Regions from separate parts of the Streptomyces sp. NBC_01497 genome, predicted to be linked through region 2. Evidence: riboswitches for the same ligand, from Rfam matches in the RefSeq annotation. Region 2 holds a riboswitch; each other region holds the start of a gene.
The links. Region 2 has a riboswitch for cyclic di-AMP ahead of OG310_RS30125 (C40 family peptidase). Riboswitches for the same ligand answer to the same signal wherever they lie in the genome.

Region 1: another riboswitch for cyclic di-AMP. It lies ahead of OG310_RS21510 (transglycosylase family protein); the one in region 2 lies ahead of OG310_RS30125 (C40 family peptidase).
Region 3: another riboswitch for cyclic di-AMP. It lies ahead of OG310_RS07675 (LysM peptidoglycan-binding domain-containing protein); the one in region 2 lies ahead of OG310_RS30125 (C40 family peptidase).

Annotation. Positions count from the first base shown of each region.
Region 1 is NZ_CP109427.1:5,085,867-5,097,183, reverse strand. It holds gene OG310_RS21530 (Ppx/GppA phosphatase family protein) at 1-848, opposite strand, end outside; gene OG310_RS21525 (DUF501 domain-containing protein) at 845-1,420, opposite strand; partial or broken gene OG310_RS21520 (FtsB family cell division protein) at 1,561-1,980, opposite strand; gene eno (phosphopyruvate hydratase) at 2,282-3,577, opposite strand; gene OG310_RS21510 (transglycosylase family protein) at 4,133-4,813, opposite strand; cyclic di-AMP (ydaO/yuaA leader) riboswitch at 4,817-5,041, opposite strand; gene OG310_RS21505 (transglycosylase family protein) at 5,362-6,852, opposite strand; gene OG310_RS21500 (cytochrome P450 family protein) at 7,034-8,281, opposite strand; gene OG310_RS21495 (hypothetical protein) at 8,728-9,057, opposite strand; gene OG310_RS21490 (helix-turn-helix domain-containing protein) at 9,185-10,369, opposite strand; gene OG310_RS21485 (HutD/Ves family protein) at 10,440-11,015, shown strand; gene OG310_RS21480 (SMI1/KNR4 family protein) at 11,122-11,317, shown strand, end outside.
Region 2 is NZ_CP109427.1:7,103,111-7,110,284, reverse strand. It holds gene OG310_RS30135 (ATP-dependent Clp protease proteolytic subunit) at 44-691, shown strand; gene OG310_RS30130 (hypothetical protein) at 699-1,007, shown strand; cyclic di-AMP (ydaO/yuaA leader) riboswitch at 1,335-1,514, shown strand; gene OG310_RS30125 (C40 family peptidase) at 1,518-1,994, shown strand; gene OG310_RS30120 (ATP-binding protein) at 2,058-2,483, opposite strand; gene OG310_RS30115 (8-amino-7-oxononanoate synthase) at 2,724-3,884, opposite strand; gene bioB (biotin synthase BioB) at 4,030-5,256, shown strand; gene OG310_RS30105 (adenosylmethionine--8-amino-7-oxononanoate transaminase) at 5,249-6,619, shown strand; gene bioD (dethiobiotin synthase) at 6,621-7,174, shown strand, end outside.
Region 3 is NZ_CP109427.1:1,795,178-1,806,494, reverse strand. It holds gene OG310_RS07700 (M16 family metallopeptidase) at 1-872, shown strand, start outside; gene OG310_RS07695 (M16 family metallopeptidase) at 869-2,209, shown strand; gene OG310_RS07690 (STAS domain-containing protein) at 2,330-2,740, shown strand; gene speB (agmatinase) at 2,986-3,984, opposite strand; gene OG310_RS07680 (PucR family transcriptional regulator) at 4,213-5,958, shown strand; cyclic di-AMP (ydaO/yuaA leader) riboswitch at 6,543-6,701, shown strand; gene OG310_RS07675 (LysM peptidoglycan-binding domain-containing protein) at 6,704-7,546, shown strand; gene OG310_RS07670 (LCP family protein) at 8,305-10,065, opposite strand; gene tatA (Sec-independent protein translocase subunit TatA) at 10,123-10,410, opposite strand; gene OG310_RS07660 (ArsR/SmtB family transcription factor) at 10,624-10,995, shown strand; gene mgtA (magnesium-translocating P-type ATPase) at 11,014-11,317, shown strand, end outside.

The DNA.
Region 1 (11,317 bases), 2.0 Mb from region 2:
GTCTGAAGGATCAGGGCGCCCACCCCGATCACGTCCACCCGCCCGGGATGGATCACCGGGTTCGCGGCGCGCTCCGCGTGGGTCGCCGCGAGCAGCGTCGCCGTGATGTCCTTGACCTGCTCGTACGAGACCCGTGAGCGGTGGATGGCCGCCGAGTCGTACGCCGTGAGCCCCTGCGCGATCGCGCCCACCGTCGTCACCGAGCCCGCGAGTCCCACCAGCGTCGTGGAGTCCCGCATCGGAACGGTCGCAGCCGCCTCGTCGATCGCCCGCTCGATGTCCGCGCGGATCGCCGCGATCTGCGCGGCGGTCGGCGGGTCCGTCAGCTCGCCGTCGTGCAGCAGATGACGTTCCGTCAGGCGTACGCAGCCGATGTCGACCGAACGCGCCGCCCGTACCCGCTCGTCGCCGAGGACGAACTCGGTGGAGCCGCCGCCGATGTCGACCACCAGCGCCGCCTGGTGGGTGGCGAGTTCGCGGGTCGCGCCGGTGAAGGAGAGCGCCGCCTCCTCGTCGCCGGTGATGACCTCGGGCCGCACGCCCAGGATGTCGAGCACGCCGCCGACGAAGTCGTCGCGGTTGGAGGCGTCCCGCGAGGCGGACGTGGCGACGAAGCGGACACGCGAGACGTCGTGCGCCGCGATCACCTCCGCGTAGGCGCGGCACGCGGCGAACGTCCGCTCCAGCGCCTCCGGCGCCAGCCGGCCCGTGCGGTCCACGCCCTGGCCCAGCCGGACGATCTCCATCCGCCGGTCCAGGTCGGTCAGCGAACCCGTCGCCGGGTCGGCCTCTGCCACCAGCAGCCGGATCGAGTTGGTGCCGCAGTCGATCGCCGCAACCTTGGTCATTCGCCCGTCTCCGTCGTCGTTTCCTGTTCGTGCGGGGCCCGCGGGGCCTGGACGCACGCGGCGTCCACGCACGGGCCCTTCCGCCACCACTGCGGCAGCAGGGCGATCGCCTCGTCGCCCAGCGGGTTGACGCCGGGACCCGCCGCCAGGGAGTGCGCCACCAGCACGTGCAGGCACTTCACCCGGTCCGGCATGCCGCCCGCGCTCGGGAAGTTCGCCAGCACCTCGATCGCGTCGCGGCGCGCGAGGTAGTCCTCGTGCGCGGCCCGGTACGCGGCGGCCAGTTCCGGGTCCCTCGCGAGGCGTTCGGTCATCTCCTTCATGACGCCGTTCGCCTCCAGCGTGCCGATCGCGGACGCGGCGCGCGGGCAGGTCAGGTAGTACGTGGTCGGGAACGGCGTCCCGTCCGGCAGGCGCGGCGCGGTCTCCACCACGTCGGGCAGCCCGCACGGGCAGCGGTGCGCGATGGCGCGCAGCCCGCGCGGCGGCCGGCCGAGCTGGGCCCGGAAGGCCGCGATGTCGTCCGCCGTGGGCGGCTCGGTGCGTTCAGTCTGCGGAGGAGGGGTTTCCATGGCTGGTCTGTACTGCCTTGCTGCTCGTTGGGGGACCGTGCGTAAAGGGCCGCGCCCCGCGGTCCTCAGTTCTTCGCGCCGCCCCGCGTCGCGTCCGCGCCGGTGCCCGTACCGGTCCTGGTACGCACCGCCGCCGCCGTGTCCGCGTGGTCGACGTCGTCCATCATGTTCGCGTACCAGGGGCGGTTCGCGGGCCCGATCGCCTGCTGCTCCTGCTTGACGGCGCTCGGGGCGTTCATCGTGTACCCCTTCTCCCCCGGCATCACGAAGTGCAGGCGCTCGCGCGCGAGCCGTTCGACGTAGGCGTCGTCCTGGAGCCTGGCCTTCTCGTCCCGCAACTTCTCGACCTGCGCCTTCGCCTCCCGCGCGGTCCGCTGCTGGTCGGCGATGTCGCCCTGCTGCGAGACGTACTGCCGCATCGGGTACGCGAGCGCGACGACCAGCGTGCACAGCACCAGCGCGAGGAACGCGGCGCGTCCCGTCAGCCGGGAGCGGTGCGCCTGTCTGCGGTTCTGCGAGCGGTAGACGCGGGCCGCCGTCTGCTCGCCGAGCACCCGCAGCCGCGTCGCGGTGGAGAAGCGGTCCTCGGAACGGCCCCCGCCGGAACGGCCACCCGTGGAACGGCCGCCTCCGCCGCGGCGCGACGGAACACCCGGTTCCCTCACGGGCGTCCGGCCGGGGACGGGGTCGCGGGGACGGCGCTCGCCGGTGCGGTCGCCGGCGCCGTTACGCGCTCCGTCCCGGTCTCCGGTGCGTGCCATGGCCACACTCCCTGTCACCTGTCGTACGTCCCGTACGTACGTGCGCGTCCCCGGACACGGTACGGGACCATGGCCGGGGACGCGGTGACACGAGGGGGTCTCAGCTCTCCGTGCCGCGGAAACGCGGGAACGCGCTGCGTCCGGCGTACACGGCGGCGTCGTCGAGGATCTCCTCGATGCGCAGCAGCTGGTTGTACTTGGCGACACGGTCCGAGCGGGCCGGGGCGCCGGTCTTGATCTGACCGCAGTTCACCGCGACGGCCAGGTCGGCGATGGTGACGTCCTCGGTCTCGCCCGAGCGGTGCGACATCATGCACTTGAAGCCGTTGCGCTGGGCCAGCTCGACGGCGTCCAGTGTCTCGGTCAGCGAACCGATCTGGTTCACCTTCACCAGCAGGGCGTTGGCCGCGCCCTCCTCGATGCCGCGGGCCAGGCGCTCGGGGTTGGTGACGAACAGGTCGTCACCGACGATCTGCACCTTCGCGCCGAGCTGGTCCGTGATGGTCTTCCAGCCGGCCCAGTCCTCCTCGTGCAGCGGGTCCTCGATGGAGACCAGCGGGTACGCGTCGACGAGCTCCGCGTAGTACGCCGTCATCTCCTCGGCGGACCGGGTCTTGCCCTCGAACTCGTAACTGCCGTCCTTGTAGAACTCGGAGGCGGCGACGTCCAGGGCGAAGGCGATGTCGCGGCCCGGCACGTAGCCGGCCTCGTTCACGGCCTCCAGGATGAGGTCGAGCGCGGCGCGGTTCGACTCCAGGTTCGGCGCGAAGCCGCCCTCGTCGCCGAGCCCCGTCGAAAGGCCCTTGCTCTTCAGGACCTTCTTCAGCGTGTGGTAGACCTCGGCACCCCAGCGCAGCGCCTCGGAGAAGGACTCCGCGCCGATCGGCGCGATCATGAATTCCTGAATGTCGACATTCGAGTCGGCGTGGGCGCCGCCGTTCAGGATGTTCATCATCGGCACCGGCAGCAGGTGCGCGTTCGGGCCGCCGAGGTAACGGAACAGGGGCAGGTCGGACGCCTCGGACGCGGCGTGCGCCACGGCGAGCGAGACGCCGAGGATGGCGTTCGCGCCGAGCGAGGACTTGTCGGGGGTCGCGTCCAGGTCGAACATCGCCTGGTCGATGAGGCGCTGTTCGGTGGCGTCGTACCCGACCAGCTCGGGGCCGATCTGCTCGATCACCGCGAGCACGGCCTTCTCCACGCCCTTGCCCTGGTAGCGGTTCTGGTCACCGTCCCGCAGCTCAAGGGCCTCGAAGGCGCCGGTGGAGGCGCCGGAGGGGACGGCAGCACGGCCGGTGCTGCCGTCGTCGAGGCCGACCTCGACCTCGACGGTGGGGTTACCTCGGGAGTCGAGGATTTCCCGGGCTACGACGACGTCGATCGACGGCACGAGCATCTCCTTCTGGGAAGTGACGTGGGGAGCGCAGGGTCTGCGTCTGTAGTCCTTGCGCCAAGAGCCTAACCGGCGCGGGCGCCGGGAAGTGCCCCGGGCAGTCCCCACGCCCATACGTGCGGGGGCCGGACGCCCGGACGGGTGGCCGGGCGATCACATGGGCGCGCGGGCCGCCAGATGCGCGGTGACAAATCCGGCGAACCGGCGGCCGACGACCGCCGCGGTCACCGGGGACGGTTCGCCTCCCCGGCGGACCGTCGCCGGGGGCGGGAACCCCCCGGCGCACGCGACCGAGGGCGGGCGAACCTCCCCGCACGTTCCGGGAAGTTCGCCCCCGTCCGGGCGCCCGGTGGACGACGAAGCGGCCCGGCCCTCGGGGGGCCGGACCGCTCCAACCGGCCGGGGACCGTCGCGTCAGGGTTCTCGTCCGGGTGGCGCCGCGCCCGGCGCCCCGTCTCCCCCAGCCGGCCGGTGGGAGACCGACCGGGCCCGCCGGAGCAGGTCCGGCCGAACGGCCGGGTGGGAGCGGTGCGCGGGAACGGTGCGCGGGAGTACCGGTCAGTGCAGGTGCAGCTGCTGGCCCGGGTAGATCACGTCGGCGTCCGTGACGATCTTCTTGTTCAGGTCGAACAGCTTCTTCCAGCCGCCCTTGACGTGGTGCGCCGAGGCGATCGTGGACAGGGTGTCGCCGCCCTTGACCTTGTACTCACCGTCACCCTTCTTGATCACGGTGGGGCGGGCGCTGCCACGGCTCGCGGGCTGGGCCGGGCGCTGCCGCGCCGGGCTCGCCTGCGGCTGGCTCTGCTGCTTGGCCGGGGCCGACTGTGTGGAGGTGGAGGTGCTCGGGGCCGCACCGGAGCCGCCGGGGCCCGAGAGGCCCTTGCCGCACACCGGCCAGGCGCCCTTGCCCTGGCCCGCGAGGACCTTCTCGCCGATGGCGATCTGCTGGGACTTCGAGGCCTGGTTGGCCTGGGCCGCGTAGGCGGTGCCGCCGTACGCCGACCAGGTGGAGCTGGTGAACTGGAGGCCGCCGTAGAAGCCGTTGCCGGTGTTGATCGCCCAGTTGCCGCCGGACTCGCAACTCGCGACCTGGTCCCACTCGGAGACGGACGCGGCGGAGGCCGACGTGGCGGACAGCAGCGGGACCGCGACGACGGCGCCGGTGACGCCTGCGAGCGCGGCGTAGCGGACGGCCTTGGACGGGCGACGGTGCTTGTGGGACTTGCTCGAACGCAGCATGAAGCATCTCCTCACCGACGCCTGCGAGGTCAGCTGTCGGGTTCGGGCGCAGTGAGTTGCCCGGTCGCGATCGGCCCACGTGTGTGGTCCACGCGGTACGCACTGGCGGTGCGTACCGCTCGCGGCTTAACCCCAAGCCGGGCCGCTGGGCCGTCCTTCACGGACAGCCTTCCCGGTCCGGCGGCGGAACCTTGGGTCCCCCGCTCCTGCCTTCGGCGCTTGACGCGACGACTGTTCCGGTCGACCGACGGCAGGATTCGGCGTTTCGGTCGACAGGGCCCGCGGTGCGAGCGGTGAAGACCGTAAACATACGACTGTCAGATCTTCAAAGAAGGACATCCCGGTAATAACACTCATAGCGTTCACCCGGGTGGCGGCATTTCCCCAGGTGAGCCCTGAAAAAGGCGAATCTGACGGCCCATTTCGACCAAACAACCCGAAGAGACGCTTGTCTCATTTTCACAGAATCGGACATAGGGGGCCGAACTGACAGCGCACGGGGGCCACTTCGTGGCCACCCGTGCGCCGTCCCCGCTTCGCCTGAGGCGTCAGCCCACCGGGAGGCTGAGACTCTGGCCAGGAACGATGTGGTTCGGATCGGACCCGAGCGCGGCCTTGTTCGCCTCGTACAGGGCCTGCCAGCCGCCGTCCACCCGCTGGCCCACCGCGATACCGGAGAGACTGTCGCCGGCGTGGACGGTGTAGCGGGCCCCGGAATCCGCCGCCGGGGTCCCCGCGTCTGACGAAGTGTCACCCGATCCGACCTGGCGTCCGGTTTGGCCGGTCTGACCCCCACCGTCCGTTTCGGACGTCGGGGTGGAGGTGCGGGACGCCTCGGTCGCGGCGCCGCCACGGTGCTTGCCTCCGGTCACCGCCGAACCCGAGGGCGCCGGCGTGACCGTCGTCGTACCGGGCGCGCCGGTCCCGCCGGGCACGGCCGCCGACGACGGCGTGCCGGACGCGCCGACGCCACCCGGGGCGCCCAGGGCACCCTGAGCGCCCTGCGTGCCGGACGGCGTGCCGGTGGCCGAGGGAGTCGCGGTGGCACGCGCGGCGGCGCCGGCCGGCGCCGCGTCGGGAGAGGTCCAGGTGACCTCGTCCGGGAACTGGAACAGCGAACGCGAGGCGCCCCCGGCGTGCGTGCCGGAGTAGTGCGGCGCGAAGGGGATGTGGATGACGGGCGTCGCGCCCGAGTCCGGTACGACACCCGGCAGGTCGGAGTTGCCGATGGAACCCGCGCCGCTCGTCTCCGAGCCGGACGCGAGACCGCCGCTGTTGTCGCGGCTCACGCTGAGCGGGAAACCCCCGTCGTCGGTGGAGGGCGCGGTGCCCGGCGTCGCGGCGCGGTGCTTGCCGCCCCTCGCGGAGGTGCCGCCGCCCGCCTTGCCGTGCCCCGAGCCGGAGACACCCGGCGACGCGGAGCCCGAGGGGCTCGCGGACGGGTTCGGCGTACCGCTCGTGCCGTCGTCCCCCGTCGCCGTGCCACCGGACGTCTGGGAACTTCCGGACGGGTCGGGGGTGGCCGTGCCGCCCGTCGTCGCCGGGGTGCCGGACGGGTTCGTCGCGGCGGAGCCGCCCGAACCGTGCGAGCCGCCGAGCAGGCCGCCCAGGACAGCGCCCAGACCCCCGCCGTCGGTGCCGCTCCCGTCAGAGCTCGGCGCCGGCTTGGATTGCGGCAGACCGGCCGAGTCCGCACAGCTCGCCCAGGTCTGGGGGCCCTGCCCCGCGAGGATCTTCTCCGCCACCGCGATCTGCTGGGACTTGGTGGCCAGGTCGGGACGGGCGGCGTAGTCGCTGCCGCCGAACTGGTCCCAGGTGTCCTGAGTGATCTGGAGGCCGCCGAAGTAGCCGTTGCTGAGGTTGGCGCTCCACTGTCCGCCGCTCTCGCAGGCGGCGACCTTGTCCCAAGTGGAAGCGTCCGCCGCGTGCGCGCTCGCGGCGCCGAGCAGCGGAATGGCGATGGCGGAACCGGTCACCCCTGCGGCCACGACGATGGCGGGCGCCTGGCGGGGGCGACGGTGTCGACCGTTCCCGGACATGCGATTACCTTCCGTTTACGTGGTCACGCATGGAATGCGCGACGCGCGAAGCGACTCACGGCCCTGGGGCTGTACACGTCACCTGTGACCGGTGAGTCGCTCGGAAACGTAGCGTCAGTCGAACGCTTGTCACAAGTCGGTGCAGCGGAGATCACGCGAATATCACAGAGTTGATACGACCTCAGTCACGCAGGGGTGCGAAGCGGACCGGAAGCGTGCGCAGACCCCGCATGATGAGACCACCACGCCACCGCAATTCGGCCGGATCGGCCGCAAGCCGCAGATCGGGCAAGCGCGTCAGCAGCGACACGAGCGCCGTGCGCCCTTCGAGGCGGGCGAGCGGTGCGCCGAGACAGTAGTGGATTCCGTGGCCGTAGCCGAGGTGTTGATTGTCACGCCGGCCGAGGTCGAGGGTGTCGGGCGCGGCGAACCGCTCGGGGTCGCGGTTCGCCGCGGCGAGCACCACGAGAACCGGGTCCCCGGTGGCGATGGACCGGCCGCCGATCGTCAGCGGCTCGGTGGCGTAACGCCAGGTGGCGAGCTCAACAGGGCCGTCGTACCGCAGCAGTTCCTCGATGCCCGTGGCGAGCGGCGACTCGTCGCCCGCGCGCAGCGCGTCCTGGAGCACGGCCCGCTGCCCGGGGTTGCGCAACAGGGCGAACACCCCATTGCCGATCAAGTTCACTGTCGTCTCGAATCCGGCGAAAAGCAACACGAAGCACATCGCGGCCACTTCGTTCTCCGTCAGGCTCTCCTCGTGGTCGCTGGCGCGGATGAGGCCGGAGATGAGGTCGTCGCCGAGCGCCTGCCGTTTGCGGTGGATCAGGTCCGCGAGGTACGCCCTGATCTTCTTTACGGCCCGTGCGACGCCGCCGCGCGGCCCGCCCCCGTGGCGGATCATCATGCCCGCCCAGTCCCGGAAGTCGTCCTGGTCCTCGGGGGGCACGCCGAGGAGGTCGCAGATCGCGTAGATCGGCAGCGGGAACGCGAAATCATGGATGAGGTCGGCGGACCCGGTGGCCGCGAACCGGTCGATGAGCTGGTCGGACAGCTCCTGCACGCGGGGCGCGAACTCGGCCACCCGGCGAGGGGTGAACGCCTTCGAGACGAGCCGGCGCAGCCGGGTGTGGTCCGGCGGGTCGATGTTCAGCAGATGCGTCATCAGATCCGCGCCCCGCTCCCCCGGGATCCCGGTCTTGCCCCGGGCGTGCGCCGGCTCGGAATGGTGCACCGGGTTCTTCGACAGCCGGGTCTCCGCGAGCGCCACGCGGGCGTCCGCGTACCGCGTCACGAGCCACGCCTCCACCCCGCTGGGCAACCGCGTCCACCGCACGGGCTCGTGCTCGCGCAGCCAGGCGTACGCGGGGTACGGGTCGGAGGCGAACTCCCAGGAGAAGAGTTCGGGGGACGGTGAAGCGGCATCGGACATGCCTGAACGGTACGGCGCACGCCCTCCGGCGGCGCACGCCCGTCCCCTATATACACACCGGTGCGAAAGCCCTGCACGCCCCGGCGCGTACACGCCTCGCCCCGGACCGCCGGAGCACGCGAAGGCTCCGCGGCACGTCACGCCGGAGCGCGCGGAAGTGCCCCGGCGCGGGCCGCCGGGGGCGCGGGCGGGGGCAGCCGGGGGCGCTGCCGCTCGCAGCCAGGGACCCGGGGAACGGTGATCCTCCAAGGGGCGTTGGAGTCGAGAATCCGACGGCACCGACCAGGGGCATCCGCGCCCGGCGGACGCCACACATCCAGCGGCGCCGCCCGGTTGCCTGCCCTTGCCCCCTTCCGCACGCGCCCGCAAAGGTGCGCGTATATAGGGGACGCACCGTCACCGGGCGGGACCTGATTGCTGGGGCCTCCGGCGTACGGCGCGGCCACTCACAGCCCGCCACGGCTGCTGTACCGGTTTCGCTCCGCGAGCCGCGAGCGCAGCCGGTCCGCGTCCGGCAACGCGTCGGCTCGCCGCACGGCGCCGGTCTCGCTCCGGGTCTCCGCGCCCTCCGGGGCCGTCACTTCGTCGTCCAGCCCGCGATCGGGGCAAACTGCCTGCCCGCAACGGCACGGGGGCCATTTCAGACCGTCGCCCGGAGCGGGCTCCGCGCCGTCGGCGGATTCCCCGGCTCCTGCCGTGCGGACCACGAGGATCCCGTCGGCGCCGAACCGACTCGTCAACCCGGCCAGGAACTTCCTGGCATCACTTCCGCTCATGCCCTGCTCACCTCGTCCGTTGTGGAGTGGGGTCCGGGGACCGAACACGAGGCCCGCCACCCGTCACAACCAGGCTGTCGTTACGGTCCGCGCACGCACAGGGACGGAGCGTCCTGCTTTTCGCACGCTAAGCGGCGACCCCCAGGAACTCCGCCAGCGCCCTCAGCCCCGCAGGTCGATTGGGCAGTTCCCACAGGTCTTCGACGATCGCCACCGCCAGCGTGTGGTGGCGCATCCAGGTCGGTGCCACACGGCGCAGTGACTCCAGGGTCTTCACCGCGCCGTCGGCATCACCGAGGTCCGTGTGCGCGCGGGCCACGTCCAGCAGCAGCCAGGTGCGCCAGGAGGGCGGGGTGTCCTTGGCGAGGCGCATGCCGCGCGCGAGGTCGAGGGCGTCCTCGGGGCGGCCGAACTGGACGGCGAGCCGCACGCGTTCGATGCGCACCGACGACGTACTGAAGACGGAGACCATCCGGTTGTCCTCGGCGGCCGGGAGGTCCTTGAGCCGTTGCGCGGCCGCTTCGGCGGCGCGCATCATCTCGTCCGCCCGCTCGTAGTCGCCGCCGCGCGCGTAGCTCGTGGCGGCGGACATCAGCAGGCCGCCCCGTACCTTGACCGCCTCGGCGGTGATCTGGAGGCCCCGCTCCATCGACTCGGCCGCGTGCAGGGCCACGTCCCGGGCGTCGTCCAGGCGCCCCTGCCGCTGGTAGGTCCAGGCGACGGAGTTGACGATCATCAACGCGAGCAGCGGGTCGCAGGACGCGGCCTCTTCCGCCGCCGTCATGGCGCGCTCCAGGCTCGCGAGCGCGAGGTCGGTCTTGCCCATCCGGACGGCGAGGTGCCCGCCCAGCTGGAGTGCCTTGCACAGGGCGACCGGGTCCGCCGCGCGGCGCGCCGCACCGATCAGTTCGGGAAGGACGGACATCAGCCGCTCGAACTCGGCGTCGTGGTACAGGGTCCAGGCCTCGGCGATCCGTTCGCGCAGGTCCGGTACGAGTGGCCCGTCGGGCGGGGCCGCGAACAGGGGCGGCATGATGGCGCGCCGCACCGCGACGAACTGCGGGGCGTCCGCCTCCCCGTTGGACGCCACGCCGGGCGGGTCGCCGAGCAGGGACGTCAGCTCGACGCCGAGGCCCGCCGCCAGCGCGTGCAGGGTCGGCAGCCGCGCGGAGTGCTTGCGGCGCTGCTCCAGCCGACGGATGACGTCGACGGACACACCGGAGCGTTCGGCGAGTTCCTCCTGGGTCAGTTTGGCCAGGCGCCGCAGCCGCCGCAGCTTCTCACCAAGGTGCTCTCCGCCTTCTGACGCCATGGCCCCACCGTAAGCCTCGCCACGTGCTTCGTATGCTGGTCCGGCGCACGCGAGGGAAGGGATCACCGGCATGGGGACCGCAGTGCTGCGGGAGGGCGAGTACCGCAGGGTGCCGTGGAAGAACGGCGGCGGGACCACGCTGGAGGTCGCCGCTTGCCCGTCCGCCGACGGGGATGGTTTCGACTGGCGGGTGAGTGTCGCGGACGTGGCCTTCGAGGGGCCGTTCTCCGCCTTCCCGGGGGTGGACCGGGTGATCACGCTGGTCGACGGCGACGGCATGGTGCTGAGCGTGGACGGCGTGGAGCACCGGCTCGCGCCCCTGGAGCCGTTCGCGTTCCCGGGGGACGCCATAACGGCCTGCCGCCTTCCGGGCGGCCCCGCGCGCGACCTGAACCTGATGACGCGCCGGGGCCGTACGGCGGGGCGGGTGCGGGTCGTCGGCGTCGCCGGCGTCCTCGATCTGGACTGCGCGAGCGACGAGACCCTGCTCGTGCTGCCCGTCGACGGTGGTATCGCCCTGGGCGGGGACGACGGACGTGCGGCTCCGCCGGGGCGCCTGGACTGCGTACGGCAGGACGGTACGGGCCCGTTGCGCCTGCGCGGACGGGGCAGGGTCGTGGAGATCCGGGTCGCTCCGGCGCGCTGACGGCGCCAACTGGCCGGTTCCCCGCGTGCGTTGCCCAGGGAGCCGACCGGTTCCGCGGCCGGTCCACAATGGTGCGCGGAACCTTCCGGAGAAGAGGAACGCTGACATGACGTCCATACCGGTCACAGATGTGCCACGAACCGCCGAGGAGTGGAGGGGCTACCTCGTCGAGTACGGCGGGGTGTTCGTGCGGACCGCGAACGAGTACGTGCGCCCGCGTCTGACCGCTGAGCAGATCGAGACCCACTGGCTGGGCGCCGAGCCGGCGGACGAGGAGACCCTCACGGCGACCGAACAACGCC
Region 2 (7,174 bases):
ATAGTTCTGTACGTCCTGTACATTCTTCAGTGAGGGGCAGCCCATGCAGCAGCCACCGTCGGCCCGGTACGTCCTGCCGGAGTTCACCGAGCGGACCAGCTACGGGACCCGGACGCTCGACCCGTACTCGAAGCTGATGGAAGGCCGGATCGTCTTCCTCGGCACACCCGTCGACGAGACGGCCGCCAACGACGTGATCGCACAACTCCTGCATCTGGAGTACGCGGCGGCCGACCAGGACATCTCGCTGTACATCAACTCCCCCGGCGGCTCCCTCACCGCCATGACCTCGATCTACGACACGATGCGGGTCATCTCGTGCGACGTGAGCACCACCTGCCTCGGCCAGGTCGCCTCGGTGGCGGCCGTCCTGCTGGCCGCCGGCGCACCGGGCAAGCGGATGGCACTGCCCGGCGCGCGCGTCGTGCTCCAGCAGCCGTCGCTCACGGAACCGGTCCAGGGGCAGCCGTCCGACCTGCTCATCCACGCGGAGGAACTCGTCAGGCAGCGCGAGTTCCTGACGCGGACGCTGGCCCTGCACACCGGCCGCGACGCCGCCGCGATCGCGGAGAGCCTCGACCGCGACACCGTGCTGGACGCCGACGCCGCACGGGAGTTCGGCCTCGTCGACCACGTGGTGGACCGCCGGGATGCCGGGTCCGGCCCCGGCATCACCCGCGCGGGGCGGTGAGCCCCCGGTGCTCCCGCCGGAACTGCCGCCGCTGCCCGCGCTGACGCGGGCCGAGTGCGACGTGGTGGACGGCTATCTGGCCGTCGTGGACCTGATCGCCCGGATCAATCCGGCCCGCGAATCCGATACGTACACCGCGCTGCGGGCGGCGCAGGCGCTGCCGGCACGCGTCCTGGAACTGCGCGACGCACTCACCCGCATGCACGGCCGGGGCGAGTCGGAACTGCACACGGGCACGCTCGCCCGGGCCCTGCGGGTACTCGACGGCGAGCGGCGGGCGGGCCGCGTGGCGCTGCCGCCGGGCCCGGCCGGCTGACGTCCGCTCGGAGGCATCCACGGATGGCCCAGCCGGGACGCCGGCGCCTCCTCGTTCGGCCTAGGAGGCACCGGCCGCACGGAGGGCTTCCGGGTTGCGCGAGGCGTCCGGGCGCTCGCCGCGCGTGAGGACAGTCCCGCAGGTGCGGGGGCCGGGAGGGGGTCCGGACCGCACCCAGATCGCCTCATATCATCACGAATGGCTCAAGTGTGACGAGATTCACATATCGTCGTTTCGACTCGGAAATCGCCGCTCTGCGAGTCAAGATCCCTGCGACAGCTCGCAAGCCCTCGCCACCTGGTGAGGCGGTCCGGGCGGACGCCGAGTCCTGCCGCCGTACCGGATTTCGTGCGAACACGAGTGGATCGGCAGGAGTGGAGGACCCGAGCGTTACGGACCGGCGCGGCGACGCGACCGTTCCTCGGGGTGAAGCCGCTCAGGCGGCCGGGCACCTTCGTTGGCCCGAACCCGACAGGTCATCCTTCACAGGCGGCTGACGAAGGGTTGCGCATGACTGCGCAGGTTCATGTCCCGTCCCTGTTCTCGCGCGCCGGCACCGTCTCGGCCCTCACGCTCGTCGCCGTCGGGGGCACCCTGGTCGCCCCGGGCGCGACGCCCGACGCGCACGCCGCCTCGCCCCTGGCCACCCGGGCGGTGCACATCGCGGCCTCCAAGGCCGGGGCTCCGTACCGATGGGGCGCGACGGGTCCCCGCAGTTTCGACTGCTCGGGCCTCGCCGCGTTCTCGTACAAGAAGGCGGGCAAGTCGCTGCCCCGCACCACACAGCAGCAGTACAACCGCACCAGACACGTCTCCGCCCGCACCAGGCGCAGGGGCGACCTGGTCTTCTTCCACAGCGGCGGGTACGTGTACCACGTGGGCATCTACGCGGGCCACAACCGGATCTGGCACGCGCCGAAGACCGGCTCCTCGGTGCGGCTCGAACACATCTGGACCAAGGACGTCTGGTACGGACGCGTGGCCTGACCCCGCGTCAGCCGATCGTGGGTCGAGGACGGTGGCGGTGGTGGCGGCGGCGGAACGCGAGCCTCACACCGCCGCCGTCCACGGCAGGGTGATCCAGACCGTCTTGCCGCCCTCCGCTGTCGGGGTGACGGACATCTGCCCGCCGCACTCGGCGGCCAGCCAGCGGATGATCACCATGCCGCGCCCGTTGTCCTGCCGGACGGCCGCGGGCAGCCGCTGGGGCCGGCCGGGGTGGCTGTCCGTGACGCCGATCCTGAGGTGTTCGTGGCGGTCGAGCGCGATGTCCACGGTGAAGGTCGGCGAGCGGCCGAAGGTGTGCAGGACGGCGTTCGTCGTGAGCTCCGAGACCACCAGGCGGACCGTTTCCGCAGTCTCCGCACCTACCGGAAGGCCCCATTCCGTCAGGATGTCGGCGACGTATCTTCGGGCCACGGGGACCGAGGCCGGCTCACTCGGCAGGGTGACGGATGCTTCCTGATGGTCTGCCATGGCGCGGCTGTCCCTTTTCCACCGGGCAAGAGTCCGGGCACGAGTGCGGGCACGAGGTCGACGGCGCGACACGGGGCGTGGACGAGTCGGCGGCGATTGGGTATCCCGTGTCGGCGTGGGGTCCATCGTGCCGCCGGAAGGGCCCATTCGCCGCGATATGCAGGCATCTGTCGCCCGAAGCAGTGAACTGTTCGACAGCCAGCCGGTTTTGGGGCCGTACCCGGTCCCCCGTGCGCGGGCTCAGCGCTCGGGCGCGGTTTCGACGATCGTACGGACGGCCCGCTCGACGGCGTCGTCGGTGAGGTCGGCGCGCGCGGTCAGGCGGATACGGGAGATCCCGTCCGGGACCGACGGCGGCCGGAAGCACCCGACAGCGAGACCCGCGCGCCGGCAGTCGGCGGCCCACGCCAGGGCCGCGCCCGGCGACGGCGCACGGACCGAGACGACGGCGGCGTCGGGGCGTACGGCTTCGAGGCCCGCCGCGGTCAGGGACGAGTGCAGTTCCCTGGCGACCCCGCGGGCCCGGTCCGCGAGCGTGGGCCGCGCGCGCAGATGCCGCAGCGCGGCGAGAGCCGCGCCGGCCGCGGCCGGGGCCAGACCCGTGTCGAAGATGAACGTGCGCGCGGTGTTGACCAGGTGCTCGACGACCCGCGCCGGGCCGAGGACCGCGCCACCCTGGCTGCCCAGCGACTTGGACAGGGTCACCGTGGCGACCACCCCGTCCGCCACCCGCCCCTCCCCGTCCGCGAGTCCGGCCGCGTGCAGGGCGCCGCTCCCGCCGGGGCCGAGCACCCCGAGGCCGTGCGCCTCGTCGACGAGCAGGGCCGCCCCCCGGGTGCGGCAGACGTCGGCGAGAGCGCGCAGCGGAGCCGCGTCCCCGTCGACGGAGAAGACCGCGTCGGTGACGACGAGCGCCCGGTCGTTGCCGCGCGCGTCCAGGGTCTTGCCCACCGTTTCCGGGTCCGCGTGCGGCACGACGACGGTCTCGGCGCGCGAGAGGCGGCAACCGTCCACGATCGAGGCGTGGTTGCCCGCGTCGGACAACAGCAGCGAGCCGCGCGCGGTCAGTGCGGTCAGTGCCGCGAGGTTGGCCGCGTACCCGGAGGACAGGACGAGTGCCGCCTCGAAGCCGCAGTGTCCGGCGAGTTCGCGCTCCAGTTCCGCGTGCAGCCGCGTGCTGCCCGTGACCAGGCGCGAACCGGTCGCGCCCGCACCCCACCGCAGCGCGGCGTCGGCAGCGGCGCGGGTGATCTCCGGATGGCGGGCCAGACCCAGGTAGTCGTTGCTCGCGAGATCGAGCACATCCCCTTGCGCGGAGCGCGGACGCAGCGTACGGACGAGTCCCGAGGCCTCCCGGGCGCGTGCGGCCTCGTCGGTCCAGGCAAAGGGGTCGTGAGCCATGACGTCCGGTCCTTTTTGTAGGCAGTGCACAGACACTAACGGTCTGCAAACCGTCCGCAGGTGTGGCCATGTCCACACTTCGACCCGGTCGAGTTGGTGACTTCCGCCCTGGCATCCAGGTGCGGCGGTGAGCGAAGATCGGTCCATGGATCTGCTGAAGACGCTGGTGGACAAGGGCTTGCGGCGCGAGCTGCCGACGCGGGAGGAAGCCCTCGCCGTGCTCGCGACGTCCGACGACGAACTGCTCGACGTGGTGGCCGCGGCCGGGAAGGTCCGCCGCCAGTGGTTCGGGCGACGGGTGAAGCTCAACTATCTGGTCAACCTCAAGTCCGGCCTGTGTCCCGAGGACTGCTCGTACTGCTCGCAGCGGCTGGGGTCGACCGCGGGGATCCTCAAGTACACGTGGCTGGGGGCCGAGGAGGCGTCCAAGGCCGCCGCGGCGGGGGTCGCCGGCGGCGCGAAGCGGGTCTGCCTGGTGGCCAGTGGCCGCGGACCGACGGACCGCGACATCGACCGGGTGTCGCGGACCATCGAGGCGATCAAGGACGAGAACGAGGGCGTCGAGGTGTGCGCCTGCCTCGGCCTGCTCTCCGCCGGGCAGGGCGAGCGGCTCAAGTCCGCGGGCGCGGACGCGTACAACCACAACTTGAACACGTCGGAAGGGACGTACGGGGACATCACGACCACCCATACGTTCGCGGACCGGGTGGAGACGGTGCGGCACGCCCAGTCGGCGGGCCTGTCGGCCTGCTCCGGACTGATCGCGGGCATGGGTGAGAGCGACGCCGACCTGGTGGACGTGGTGTTCTCGCTGCGCGAGCTGGACCCGGACTCCGTGCCGGTCAACTTCCTGATCCCGTTCGAGGGCACCCCGCTCGCGAAGGAGTGGAACCTGACGCCGCAGCGGTGCCTGCGGATCCTCGCCATGACACGGTTCGTCTGCCCGGACGTGGAGGTCAGGCTCGCGGGCGGGCGCGAGGTCCACCTGCGGACCCTCCAGCCGCTGGCGCTGCACCTGGTCAACTCGATCTTCCTCGGGGACTACCTCACGAGTGAGGGCCAGGAGGGCAAGAAGGACCTGGAGATGATCGCCGACGCGGGGTTCGTGGTGGAGGGAGCGGACGAGACGACGCTGCCCGGGCACCGCACGGACGCGGGATCCCCGGGTGCCTGCGGATCGGAGGACGCCTGCGGGAGCGCGTCAGGCGACAGCCGGACCGCGGGGGGCTGCGGCTCGGCCGCCGGCTCCCCCTGCGGTTCCCACGCGCCGGCCGGCCAGGTGGCGGACGCCGCCGTGGCGGGCGCGGCCCGCACGGACCTGGTCGCGGTGCGGCGCAGGGGCGCGGGGACGGACCTGGCCCCGAATGCCTGACCCGCTCGCACCCGCCGACGGCGGGCCTCTCGGCCCAGGGCCCGCCGCCGGCTCCGCGGGCCATGGCACCCTCGGCGACGGGCTGTCCACCGCCCGGCTGCTCGCGCTGGACCGGGACCATGTGTGGCATCCGTACGGTCCGATGCCGGGCCGTACGCAACCCCTGGTCGTGGAGTCCGCGGCCGGGGTGCGGCTACGGCTCGCGGAACCCGCCTTCGGGCAGGACGAACTCATCGACGGCATGTCGTCGTGGTGGTCCGCCATCCACGGCTACAACCACCCGGCGCTCAACGAGGCCGCACACCGGCAGCTCGGCAGGATGAGCCATGTGATGTTCGGCGGGCTCACCCACGAGCCCGCGGTGCGGCTCGCGGCGAAACTCGTCGAGATCACCCCGGAGCCGCTGCGCCACGTCTTCCTCGCCGACTCCGGGTCCGTCTCCGTCGAGGTCGCGCTCAAGATGTGCCTGCAGTACTGGCGTTCCCTGGGCCGGCCCGAGAAACACCGGCTGCTGACCTGGCGCGGCGGCTACCACGGCGACACCTGGCAGCCGATGTCGGTGTGCGATCCCGAGGGCGGGATGCACGAGTTGTGGTCCGGCGTGCTGCCCCGGCAGATCTTCGCGGAGGCGCCGCCCGCCGCGTATGACGAGACGTACGCCGACGGGCTGCGCGAGCTGATCGCGCGCCACGCGCACGAGACGGCGGCCGTGATCGTGGAGCCCGTGGTGCAGGGCGCGGGCGGCATGCGCTTCCACTCCCCCGCCTACCTCCGGGTCCTGCGCGAGGCGTGCGACGAGCACGGCGTCCTCCTGGTGTTCGACGAGATCGCCACCGGATTCGGGCGTACGGGCACGCTGTTCGCGGCCGACCAGGCAGCGCTCGCCCCGGACGTGATGTGTGTGGGCAAGGCCCTGACGGGCGGCTACCTGACGATGGCGGCGACACTGTGCACGGAGCGGGTGGCCGACGGCATCGGGCGCGGCGAGGTGCCGGTCCTCGCCCACGGCCCCACGTTCATGGGCAACCCCCTGGCCGCCGCCGTCGCCTGCGCGTCGCTCGACCTGCTGCTCGGCCAGGACTGGGCGGCCGAGGTCAAGCGCGTCGAGACGGGGCTCGGGACGGGTCTGGCGGCAGCCGCGGAGCTGCCGGGCGTGCGGGAGGTGCGGGTGCTCGGCGCGATCGGCGTCGTACAACTCGACCACGAGGTCGACATGGCTGCGGCCACGGCAGCGGCCGTACGGGAGGGCGTCTGGCTGCGTCCCTTCCGTGATCTCGTGTACACGATGCCGCCCTATGTGACAGGCGACGACGACGTCGCGACGATCTGCCGCGCGGTGACCGCCGCGGCACGGAAGGGATGACATGCCGGTAGTGGTGGTCTCCGGTACGGACACGGAGATCGGCAAGACGATGGTGACGGCGGCCGTCGCGGCGACCGCGGTGGCGGCGGGGCGTTCTGTCGCCCTGCTCAAGCCTGCGCAGACCGGGCTGGCCCCCGGCGAGGAGGGCGACGTCGCGCTGGCCGGGCGGCTCGCGGGAGTGGTCACGACGGTGGAACTGGGGCGCTTCCCTGAGCCGTTGGCACCCGGGACCGCCGCGCGGCGGGCCGGGATGGCGCCGGTGCGACCCGCCGACGTCGCGGAGGCCGCGGAGAAGCTCGCCGCGGAGCACGACCTGGTGCTCGTCGAGGGCGCGGGCGGACTGCTCGTACGGTTCGACGACGAGGGCGGCACGGTCGCCGACGCGGCGCGGCTCATCGACGCCCCGGTCCTGGTGGTCGTACGCGCCGGACTCGGCACGCTCAACACCACGGCGCTCACGGCCGAGGCGCTGCGGCACCGGGGCGTCAGTGCGCTCGGTACGGTCATCGGCAGCTGGCCCGCCGCGCCGGACCTGGCCGAGCGGTGCAACCTGGC
Region 3 (11,317 bases), 5.3 Mb from region 2:
AGCGCTACGACAACCAGCCCTACGGCACCGTGTGGGAGCGCCTGCATCAGCTGGCCTTCCCCGCGGACAGCCCGTACCACCACGACACCATCGGCTCGATGGAGCACCTCGACGCCGCGAGCCTGGCCGAGTGCGCCGACTTCTACCGGCGTCACTACCGGCCGTCGAACGCGGTCCTGACCCTGGTCGGCGACGTCTCGACAGCGGACGCCCTCGCCTCCGTGGAACGGTACTTCGGCCACCTCGGGGCGGATCCCGCCCCGCCGCAGCCGGAGCCCGAACACCTCGGCCCCCTGACCGCGCCGCTGCGCCTCGATCTCCACGAGGACGTGCCCGCGCCCGCCGTGTACGCGCTGTGGCGGGTGGCACGCGACGGCACGCCGGAGGCCGACGCGGTGGACCTGGCGCTCCAGATCCTCGCGGGCGGCACCGCGGCCCGCCTCGGACTGCGTCTCGTCCACGGCGACGAACTGGCGCGCGGCGTCTCGCCGTTCTTCCTGCGCCAGGCCCGGGGCGACTCGTCCGCCGCGCTCATCGTCGAGGGCCGCATCGGCATCGACCCGGCCGTACTGGAGCAGCACCTCGACGAGGAACTGTGGACGTTCGCCGCGGAGGGGCCGACCGAGGAGGAACTGGCCCGCGCCCTCGCGTCGGCGGAGAGGGAATGGCTCGACGGGACCGCCGACTTCGGCGGGCGTGCCGACCAGTACTCGCGGTTCGCCTGCCTGCACGGGGACGCGGCGCTCGCCGACGGCGTCGTCGCGCGACTGCGCGCGGTCACGCCCGAGCAGGTGCGGCGGGCCGCCGCAGGACTGCTGCCCGAGCAGTGCGCCCGGGTCGTCTACCACACCGATCGGAGTGCGCACGTATGACCAGCACCGTTCCCCGTCCCACGGTTTCCGCGCCCGCGCCCTGGTTCTTCCCCGACCCGCGCCGGCGCCGCCTCGACAACGGGCTGTCTGTCCTCGTGTACGACCTTCCGGGCCGTGAACTGGCCGCCGTCCGCCTCGTCTTCGACGCGCCGCTCGCGGCCGAGGGCCGGGACGGCACCGCGTCCCTCGCCACCGATCTGTGGACCGAGGGGACCGAGGAGCTCGACGTGGCCGCCTTCGCGCGTCGGATCGAGTCCATCGGCGCCTCGTACTGGGCGGCGGCGGGACACGACGGTCCGGTGGCGGCGCTGACCGCGCCGACCGCGCGGCTGGGGGAGTCGCTGGGGTTGCTGGCCGCCAGCGTGATGCGGCCCGCCTACGCGGAACGGGAGTTCGCGCGGGTCGTGAAGGAGGAGAGGGACGCGATCGAGGTCCGCCGCGCGCAGGCCGAGTACCGCGCCTACCTCGAACTGTACGGTGCGCTGTTCACCGCCGACAGCCGCATGAGCCGCCCACTCTCAGGCACCGCGCAGGACCTCGCCGCGCTCGACGTGGCGGCCGTACGCGCCTATCACGAGCGGTTCGTGGCGCCCTCCGCGGCGACGCTCGTGCTCGTGGGCGACTTCCGGGGCACCGACGTCGACGCGCTCGTCGACGTGGCGTTCGGGCCGTGGACGGGCACGGCCGCGCCCGCCGCCGGGCAGGAGGCGAGGGCTCAGGGGCCGCGGGTACTGCTCGTGGACCGGCCGGGCGCGGTGCAGAGCGCGATCCGCGCCGGACTGCCGTCGATCGACCGGCGCAGCCCCGACTGGGCTTCGCTGGGGATCGGTACGTACGCCCTCGGAGGACACATCGGATCGCGGCTGAGCAAGGTCCTGCGGGAGGAGAAGGGCTACACGTACGGAATCTTCGCCGGCAACTCCTCGCTGCGGCACGGCAGTGTCGCGAGCATCGCCTGCGCCGTCGAGACCGACGTGACGGGACCCGCGCTCGCTGACCTCGCCGAAGTCGTGCGCTCCACGGTCGCGGGCGGGATCGACGCCGCCGAACGGGACATCGCCGCCGACTGCTTCCTGCGGGTCGGCCCGATCGCCTTCCAGACCAGCGACGCCGTGGCCGCTCAGGTGGCGGACGTCGTCTCGGAGAACCTGGAGCCCGGCTACTTCAACCAGTGGCAGGACGCGGTGCGCGCCGTCACCCCGGAGTCCGCCTCCGCGGCCCTCGGCACGCATCTGCCCTTCGACGGCCTGTCCCTGGTGGTCGTGGGCGACGCCTCGAAGATCGAGGACGCCGTGCGCGACGCCTGGCCAGGGGAGCCGTTCGTCGTACGGGCGTGAGCCGGGCGAAGCGGCCGGACTGCGTGATCATCTTCACGGCCTGCCCGTATGTTCCCGAGAACGAGTGGGTTTGGAAACGGAGTTTGGGGGATGGCCCTCCGGGCGTGGAAGCCTGGGCCCATGGCAGAGGGATCCGCGGCGTTGACGGTGAGCACGGCCGGACGTGGCGTGGCGGTCGTCCGGATGAGCGGCGGCGTCGACTACGAGAACGCGCCGGTGCTCGAAGCGGAGATACGGCGCGCGGGGGAGGACGGGGTACGGCTGCTCGTGGCGGACCTGTCGGCGCTGGAGTTCGCGGACTCCACCCTTTTGCATGTCCTGCTGGAGACACAGCGCCGCCGGCGCCGCCGGGGCACGCGTCTGGTGATCGCCGGACCGCTGCACGAGACGGTGGGGCGGCTGTTCGACGTGACGGGCACCCGTACGTTCTTCGAGTTCGCGTCCACCGTCGAGGCGGCTGCCGCCACGGCCGGCCGGGACGAGCGGCAGGGCGGCCCCCGATCCGGGCCGCCCCGCCGGACGGCGCCCTGACGGCGCGTCCCGGCGCCGGGTGGCGCCGGGTCAGGACCGCCGCGTCGGTGTGCGAGCACGTGAGTCCGCCACCGTAGGCGTCACCGGAACACCGCCGTCACCGCTGTCACTGATCGCGGGCCCGGCCGGATCACCGGCGTTCACCGCTGTCGTGGCCGCGGGTCCGGCCGGATCACCGCTGTCGCCGCCCTCACCGTCCCCCTGCCCCGTGGCGGGCCGCGCCGGTCGCGTGCGACGCGGGGGCATCAGGCGGCGCCGGCGTCTGCCGCGCGACGCAGGGCCAGCAGGCTCACCAGGTCGTACGCGACGTGCGAGGCGGCCACCGAGGTGATGTCCGCGTGGTCGTAGGCGGGTGCCACCTCCACCACGTCCCCGCCGACGATCCGCGTACCGTCCAGGCCGCGCAGGATCTCCAGCAGTTCCCGCGAGGTCAGGCCGCCCGCCTCCGGGGTTCCGGTGCCCGGCGCGTGGGCCGGGTCGAGGACGTCGATGTCCACCGAGACATAGAGCGGCCGGTCCCCGATCCGTTCCCGCACTGCCGCGACCGTGTCGTCCACCCCCCGTCGCATGACATCGGCGGCCGTCACGATGCCGAAACCGAGCCGCTTGTCCTCGGCGAGGTCGCTCTTGCCGTAGAGCGGGCCGCGGGTGCCGATGTGGCCGAGTGCCTCCGTATCGAGCAGGCCTTCCTCCACCGCGCGCCGAAACGGTGTGCCGTGCGTGTACGGCTCCCCGAAGTAGGTGTCCCAGGTGTCGAGATGGGCGTCGAAGTGCAGCAGTGCCAGCGGCCCGTGCACCCGGGCGGCGGCGCGCAGCAGGGGGAGCGAGAGAGTGTGGTCGCCGCCGACCGTCAGCACGGACGCGCCGGTGGCGGCCAGTTCGCCCACCTGCTCCTCGACGGTGGCCACCGCCTGGCCGATGTCGAACGGGTTGACCGCGATGTCCCCAGCGTCCGCGACCTGCACGGCGGCGAACGGGGACACGTCGAGCGCCGGGTGGTACGGCCGCAGGAGGCGGCTCGCCTCGCGCACCGCCGCCGGGGCGAAGCGCGCCCCGGGACGGTAGGAGACCCCGCTGTCGAAGGGGATGCCGACCACCGCGACGTCGGCGCGGCCGACCTCCTCCAGACGGGGCAGCCGGGCGAAGGTGGCGATGCCCGCGTATCGGGGGACGATCGAACTGTCCACGGGGCCGACCGGCCCGGCGGGCGCCGCGGACTCCGGCTGCGGTTGCTGCGATGTCACGGGAGGTCTTCTTCCGTACGGGGGCCGGGGCCGGGGAGGGACGAGAGGAAGGCGGACGGGCCGGAGGCGCGAACCGCGGCCCCGGCCGGTGCACCACCGAACGGCGAGCAGCTTAGGCCGCGCGTCCGGCCGGGTCACGGGACGATACGTCCCGCGCGGCGGGACTCCTAGGATGATCCGACCCGGCCGCCGTCCCCGGCCGGCCCTCCTCTTTGCCGGAGCCGGCCCATGCGCACCACCGCCCCGCAGGACCCCGAGCCGTCCGACGTCCTTCCGTCCCTCGCACTGCGCGAGCTGACCGGGGACCCCGCGCTCGGACTGGTCCCCATGACCCGCGACGCGCTGCTGGACCGGCGGATCGGCTGGGCCCACGTCAGTGAACTGCCGGACCCCGCCCCGTACCTGATCGGCGGCGAACTGCTGCTCACGGCCGGTATCGGGCTGCCGGAGGTCTCCGGGCCGGGCGAGGGGGCGCGGGCCCGCGCGTACGGCACGTACGTCGAGGGTCTGGTGCGCGCCGGTGTCGCCGCCCTCGGGTTCGGGCTCGCGCCGGTCCACCGCACGGTCCCGCCGGAGCTGGCCGCCGCGTGCGAGGAACAGGGCCTGCCGCTGCTCGCGGTGCCCGAGGCAACCGCGTTCCACGCGATCGCGCGCACCGTCGCCGCCGCCCTGCACCGTCGCCACGCCGACCAACTCCTCGGTATGGCCGAGGCCCAGGCCGCGATCGCCGGGGCGGCCCTGCACCGCACCACGCCGGTGTCCGCCGTCCTGGAGGCGACCGCCCGGGCGGCCGGCGGCTGGGCCGTCCTGCTCGACGCCGAAGGCCGGCCGCTCGCCGCGACCGCCGGGGCGCCGGAACCGGGCGCGGACCTCAGGCGGCTCGCCGTACGGCTGGGCCGGGCCGACGGTCCCCGCAGCGCCGTCGACCACGGCGCACACGGACATGTCGCGCTCCACCCGGTGGAGGGCACCGGCCGGGCGGCGCCGGGCTCCTCAGGGAGTGCGGGGGCGGGGACCGCGTCCGGGAGCGGTGTGCGGATCCTGCTGCTCGGCGGCGACCGGCCGCCGACCGCAGCGGGGCGTGGCGCGGGGACCATGGCCGCGGGACTGCTGGGACTGCTGGCCCGCACCGCACGCGCGGGAACCCAACAGGGCGCACTCGCCGCGCTGTTGCTGCTGGGCGAGGACCCGGCCGAGCCAGGCCGCGCCCGCGACCTGCTGACCTCGTTGCTCGGCGGCGGGCCGGTTAAGGACGGCGAACCGTCCGGGGGCCCGCCTCTGGTCAGGGCGCTCCGGGCACGGCGTCCGCCGGGCGCGGGCACGGGCACGGGCGGCGCCCCGGCTGGGCCGTACGTGCCGGGCCCGCTCACCGATGACATCGACGACCGCGCGGGGGAGGCGGCCGGCGGGGGAACGTTGCGCGGTGTCCTGCCCGCCGGTGCGGGACGGGCCGACCTGGAGCGGCTGCGGGAGCGTGGCGGCTGGCTCGCCGCGCTGAGCAGGCCCGTGCCGCCGGGCCTGCTGCCTGCCGCCGATCGCGAGGCCCACCTGCTGCTGCGGCAGGCCGGGGCCCGCGGTATCCCCGTCGTCGCGGAGGACCGCGGGCTCGGCATCGGCGCGGCGGTGGACCCGGACCGCGCCGGCGACTGGGCGCGGCGGACGCTCGCGCCGCTGCTCGACGAGCGGGCCGAGCCGGACGGCTCGGCGCTGGTCGAGGTGCTGCGCACCTGGCTCGGCTGCCACGGGGGCTGGGACCGTACGGCTCAGCTCACCGGTCTGCATCGCAACAGCGTCCGGCACCGGATCCGGCGCGTGGAACTGCTGCTCGGCGTCGACCTCTCCGACGCCGCGGTCCGCGCGGAGTTGCTGCTGGCGCTGGGCTGGTTCTCGGGGGCGCCCCGCCGAGACCATTTCCCTTTCCCCGCCGCCCATTTCACCGGCGAGGCGGCCCGGGGCGGCACGGAACACGAGTGAGCTTTCCGCCCATCGACTCGTTCCCGCAATCTCCCTGACCGCGTGTCAGGAATTCGGAGGGATTTGCCGGGAGACGGGACGCGAAAGGAATACGGCATCCCGGATTCGGCCCTGCGTGCTTTTCCGATCGCCCTTGGCCGGCATGATCGAAAAAAGGGGACCAGGGGTCGTTCTGCGCCTCTCGCGGTGAATGGGCAGCTCTGATCCGGCATCAATCTCCGCGCCGTCCGGGTCCTTGATCCGGAGTGACCTTATGGGCGATTTAGTGCTCTAAATCCCTAAGATCTGTTCTGGGGTGTTCGGGTAACTTGATGGCCTCTGGCGGGTGTTGTGCGGGGTGGTTGGTCGCCCTACGAGTGATATACGTCACCTGGGGGCGGATTCCACGCCCCCGAGGCCTCGCCCATTTCGTGCGCGCACAGGGCGTGTTGGGTTTTCATAAGGCCGTCGAGCGACCGGCCGGATCCTCGCTGTCAGCGTTTGGCGCATAGCTCAGTGAATTCACAACTTGTTTCGCCGCGAGGTCTTCGCTTACGTTCTCGTCATTCCGGACAGACCGCCGAATCCTGCCGCTGTCCGGATACCTCAACCAACAACCGCATCCATACGGCAGGAGCGGGGGACCCAGGTAAGTCGCCGAGCCGCGAAAGCGGACCGGCTAGGGGTCAAGTCGCATCCCATGCGGCCGGGCATCTCCAGCCCGAACCCGACAGCTCACCTCGCAGGCGACGGAGAGGAACTCAGCATGCCCAAAAAGGCCAGCCACCGTCGTCCCATGCCCCGAACGCTGACCCGCGGCCTCATGGTCGCAGGCGTGGGCGGTGCAGTGATCGCCGTACCTCTGCTGACCGCCGCCGCCGCCAACGCCGCGCCGGCCGCCCAGTCCGTGGCCCACGAGGCCGCGGTCCACCAGGCTCCGAAGGCCCCCGCGCAGGTCAGCGCGGCGGCGAAGAAGGCCGCCCACTCCGCGTACACCGTGGTCCGGGGCGACTCGCTCTCGAAGATCGCCCGCGACCACTCGCTCTCCGGCGGCTGGAAGAAGCTCTACCAGGACAACCGTGAGGCGGTCGGCGGCAACCCGTCGCTGATCCACCCCGGTCTCAAGCTCACGCTGAACGGCAAGGCCGCCCCCGCCGCCCGCACCACGGGTGAGGCGCGCAGCTCCGCCAACGGCTCCGCCCACAAGACCGTCATCAAGGCGCAGACCACCGCCGACGCCACCGCCGTCAAGACGGCGGCCCCGGCCAAGGCGGCCGCCCCGGTATACGCGAACAACCTGGACGGCTGGATACGCCAGTCGCTGAGCATCATGGGCCAGCACGGCATCCCCGGCAGCTACGACGGCATCTACCGCAACGTGATGCGTGAGTCGTCCGGCAACCCGCTGGCGATCAACAACTGGGACTCCAACGCGGCCAAGGGCACCCCGTCCAAGGGCCTGCTCCAGGTGATCGACCCCACGTTCCAGACGTACCACGTGGCCGGCACCTCGATGGACCCGTACGACCCGGTCGCGAACATCACGGCCGCGTGCAACTACGCCGCCGCGACGTACGGCTCGATCGACAACGTCAACGGCCCGTACTGACAGACGCCCCACCACTGACGGGCCCCTCGGACACACCGGGCCCGCCGGGCAACCCACAGGCCCGCCAGGCACCGCCTGGCGGGCCTGTGGCGTGTCCGCCCACGGCGGGCGGGCCGCGGTGGCCGGATCCCACCGGCTGCCGGGTCCGCCCTGGTGGCCCTCGACGAGCGCGGCCCGAGGCTCGTGGCGGGACGGGCCGCGCGGAGGCCGGGCCGCGCGGGTAGGGGGCCGCGGGTACGGGCGCCGCGGGTGAGGGTCGCGCGGGTAAGGCCCGCGCCGCCGCCGTCCCACCCGTCGTGCCGCCGCACCGCCCTCTATCCGGTGCCCCCGCCCACCGACCCCCTCCGGCCTGGCACCCCTGGTCTGCTCCCGGTGTCGCCTCAGCCCTCCACGACCCTGGTGTGCGCCCGTATATGAGTGTGATTTATGGGTCATATACGGGCAAATCGACCAGTGGGATGGGTGGGTTTCCCGGCGTATCACACCGACGTGTCCACGGCTTCGTGCGCGTCACACCGACACGATCAGGCTCCGGATGTCACACCGACGCGCCCAGGACAGCCCGGGTCGCACGGACGCGAGGCGCTCCCCACCCGTCGTCCCGGAGGAGCGGAGGCGCGGCCCGGATGACGGCAGCCGCGCGGGGCGGGTGCGAGGGGGCGGCCATGCGTGCGCGAGGGGGAGGATGTCGGATCCTGGAACGCGATGGCGAAAGCGGTGGCGGCGAGCCCGTGCGGGCCCGCCACCAGTGGCCGGGGTCAGGACGCGGAGTCCTTTTTGTTGGTAGATTCGCCATATGCCTGAGAAGGCGTCATGGGTACGCCGTTGATCTCGACGGTCTTGTACTGGCTGACCTTGGCGCAGGCCTTGGAGTCGTCCGCGGTGTCCGCGTGGGCCCCGGAGACCGCCGCCTTGGCGTCGGCCGTCGAGCCTCCCGCCCCTCCCGTCCCGGAACCGCCGGGGAACGCCGTGCCCGTCGGCCAGTCCGCACCGATCGTGAGCACGACCCCGTTCGCGTTCGACGAGGTCAGGTGGGAGGGGGGCAGGCCGAGCGCGTTCGCCGCCGTCTGCGCCGCCGCCTGCTGCCCTGGCCCGTAGGTCAGCGTGGTCTTCGACTGCGGCGCGCCCGCGTTGCCCGAGGAGCCGATGGTGAACCCCTTCCCGGTCAGCGCCGTCGCGATCGCGGCGGCGCGCCCCGACGTGCCGGTGCCGTTCTCCACCTGCACCGAGACGTCGGCGGGCGGGACGGTCGCCGACGGGGACGGCTTCGCGTCCGTCTTCGCGCCGGAGGAGGGCTTCGTCCCTGTCGTCTTCTTGCCGTCGGAGGCCGTCAGCGACTTGTCGTCGGCGATGGCAGCGAACAACGCGTCGGCGCCCGCGGCCGGCACGACCCGGTTGGCGTCCGTCGGCGACTGTCCTGTCTGCATCGTCGTGAAGGTCAGCCGCTTCGTGGGGACCTTGTTCAGGTCGTCGGCCAGCCCGATCAGCTTGGCGATGCTGTTCAGGCCGGTGTCCACCGTCATGGCCTTGGTGGCGCTGTTGGCCAGCGAGTAGACCTTGGTCGGGTTGGACAGGGTGCCCGCGCTCTTGAGCTTGCGGATCATCGCGCTGAGGAAGATGTGCTGCGCGTACGTACGGCCCAGGTCGCTGCCGTCGCCCAGCCCGTGCCGCGTGCGGACGAACTCCAGTGCCGCGTCGCCCTTGAGTGTGTGCGTCCCCTTGGCGAGCTTCAGGTGCGAGTACGTGTCGTAGACGTTGTCACTCACACACACCGACACACCGCCCACCGCGTCCGACATCTGCACCACACCGGAGAAGTCCAGCATCACGAAGTGGTCGATGGGGATCCCGGTGAGCTGGTGCACGGCGGAGACCTGGCAGGCGGGGCCGTACTGGAGCGCGCTGTTGATCTGTCCCTGGTAGCCGGGGGTCGACGGGCCGCCGTCGGTGCCCTTGCAGGCCGGGATCTGGGTCATCGTGTCGCGCGGGATGCTCATCACGGTCGCGTTGGACCGGTCCGCGGAGATATGCAGCACCATGTCGACGTCCGCGTTGTGCCCGGCCGTCGAGTCACTGGAGCCGCAGCCGCCGCCGAGCTTGCAGTCGCTCTTGGAGTTCCGGCCGTCGGACCCGATCGCCAGTATGTTGATCGGCGTCCTGCCGAACGAGTCGGCCTGCTCCTTCGAACCGCCGCCGTCTATGGCCACGCTGTGGATGTTGCCGCTGAGGTGCTCGTACAGCCAGGCGCCGCCGCCCGCGACGATCAGCACCAGCGCGGAGACCACCGTCAGCAGCGTCCGTACGACGCGTTTGCGGCGCGGCAGCGGCTTCGCGCGACGACGCTGATGGCCCCGGTCCTTGCCGCGGGCCGCCTTGCGGGCGGCGGCCCTGCCGCTCGGGGGAGCCCCGCCCGTGGAGCCGGGGGCGGGCGCGTCCTGGGGTGAGCGCTGCCGTGGCGGCCCCGAGGGTCGGTGGCGTGTCGCCTGGCGGGCGCGATCGCCGGCCCTCGGGTCCGTCATCTGCGAACTCCCTGTGCGTCAGTGGTCGTTGGACGTACAAACGGCCGACGTGGCGGCTCAGTGAGCCGTGGCGGACTTCCGCTCGGTCGCCTCGGTGGCGGCCTTCGGCGCGGTGGTCACGGGGGCCGTGGGGGCCGTGCTGAACGGCGCGGCGTCCGCCGTGACGGGAGCCGTCCGCGTGTCGTCGTCCTCCATGGACTTCATGGCCTTGACCTCGCTCTTGAAGATGCGCATGGACCTGCCGAGACCGCGGGCGGCGTCCGGGAGCTTCTTCGATCCGAACAGCAAGGCTACGACGACCACGACAAGGATCACGTGCCAGGGCTCCAGGCCGTTTCTGAGCATGCGATGCCACCTCCGGGTACGACGGGCACGGGCGGCGATCGCCACCGGCGCCATAAGGTTGCCACATTACGCAACCGAGCAACTGAGCGGCCCGGCCCGGACCCGGTCGGCACCCGCGCTCTTCGCCCGCTCGCGTAGGCTGTCGCACCGGTCCGACCGGGGACGCGCCCGGCGGTCGTCCCTACCCTGGCACGTCAATCTGTGGAGGTTCACGTGACGAGGTCGCCCGCGAGGCCGGCCGACCCGAGAGACGACGTGCTCCAGGACGCCGCCGCCGCCTTCGGTCTTCTCTCGTCCGCCGTCCGGTTGCACATCGTATGGATACTCGCCCAGGGCGAGAGCGATGTCACGGGTCTCGCGGAACGGGTCGGCGGTTCGCTGCCCGCCGTCAGCCAGCACCTCGCCAAGCTGAAGCTCGCCGGCCTCGTCCGGGCGCGGCGCGAGGGACGCCGGCAGGTCTACCTGGTCGACGATCCGGCGCTGGTGACCGTGGTCCAGTTGATGGTCGGCCAGCTCACGAGCCGCGCGGACGGGGCGCCCGGCCGGCCCGCCGCCGCGGGCGGCCCGGTCGGCCCGGTGGCCTGACAGGTCCCCGGTGGCGCCATGAAGACCAGCGAGCCCACGGTCCCCGGTACGCGCCGGCCACCGGGCACCGGCCCTGCCGCGCCGGACGGCCCCGGCGCCGGGGACGGCGACACCACCCTCGCGGTGCTCCGCGGACTCGACACGGGACCGCGCGGCCTCACCGAGGCCGACGCCGAGGAACGCCTCACCCGGCACGGCGAGAACAGCCTGCCCGCCGCACGCCCCGCGCACTGGCTGCGCCGTTTCCCCAGTGGTGTGCGCGACCCCTTCACCGGTGTCCTGCTCTGCCTCGCGATCATCTCCGCGGCCGTCTCCTCCTGGG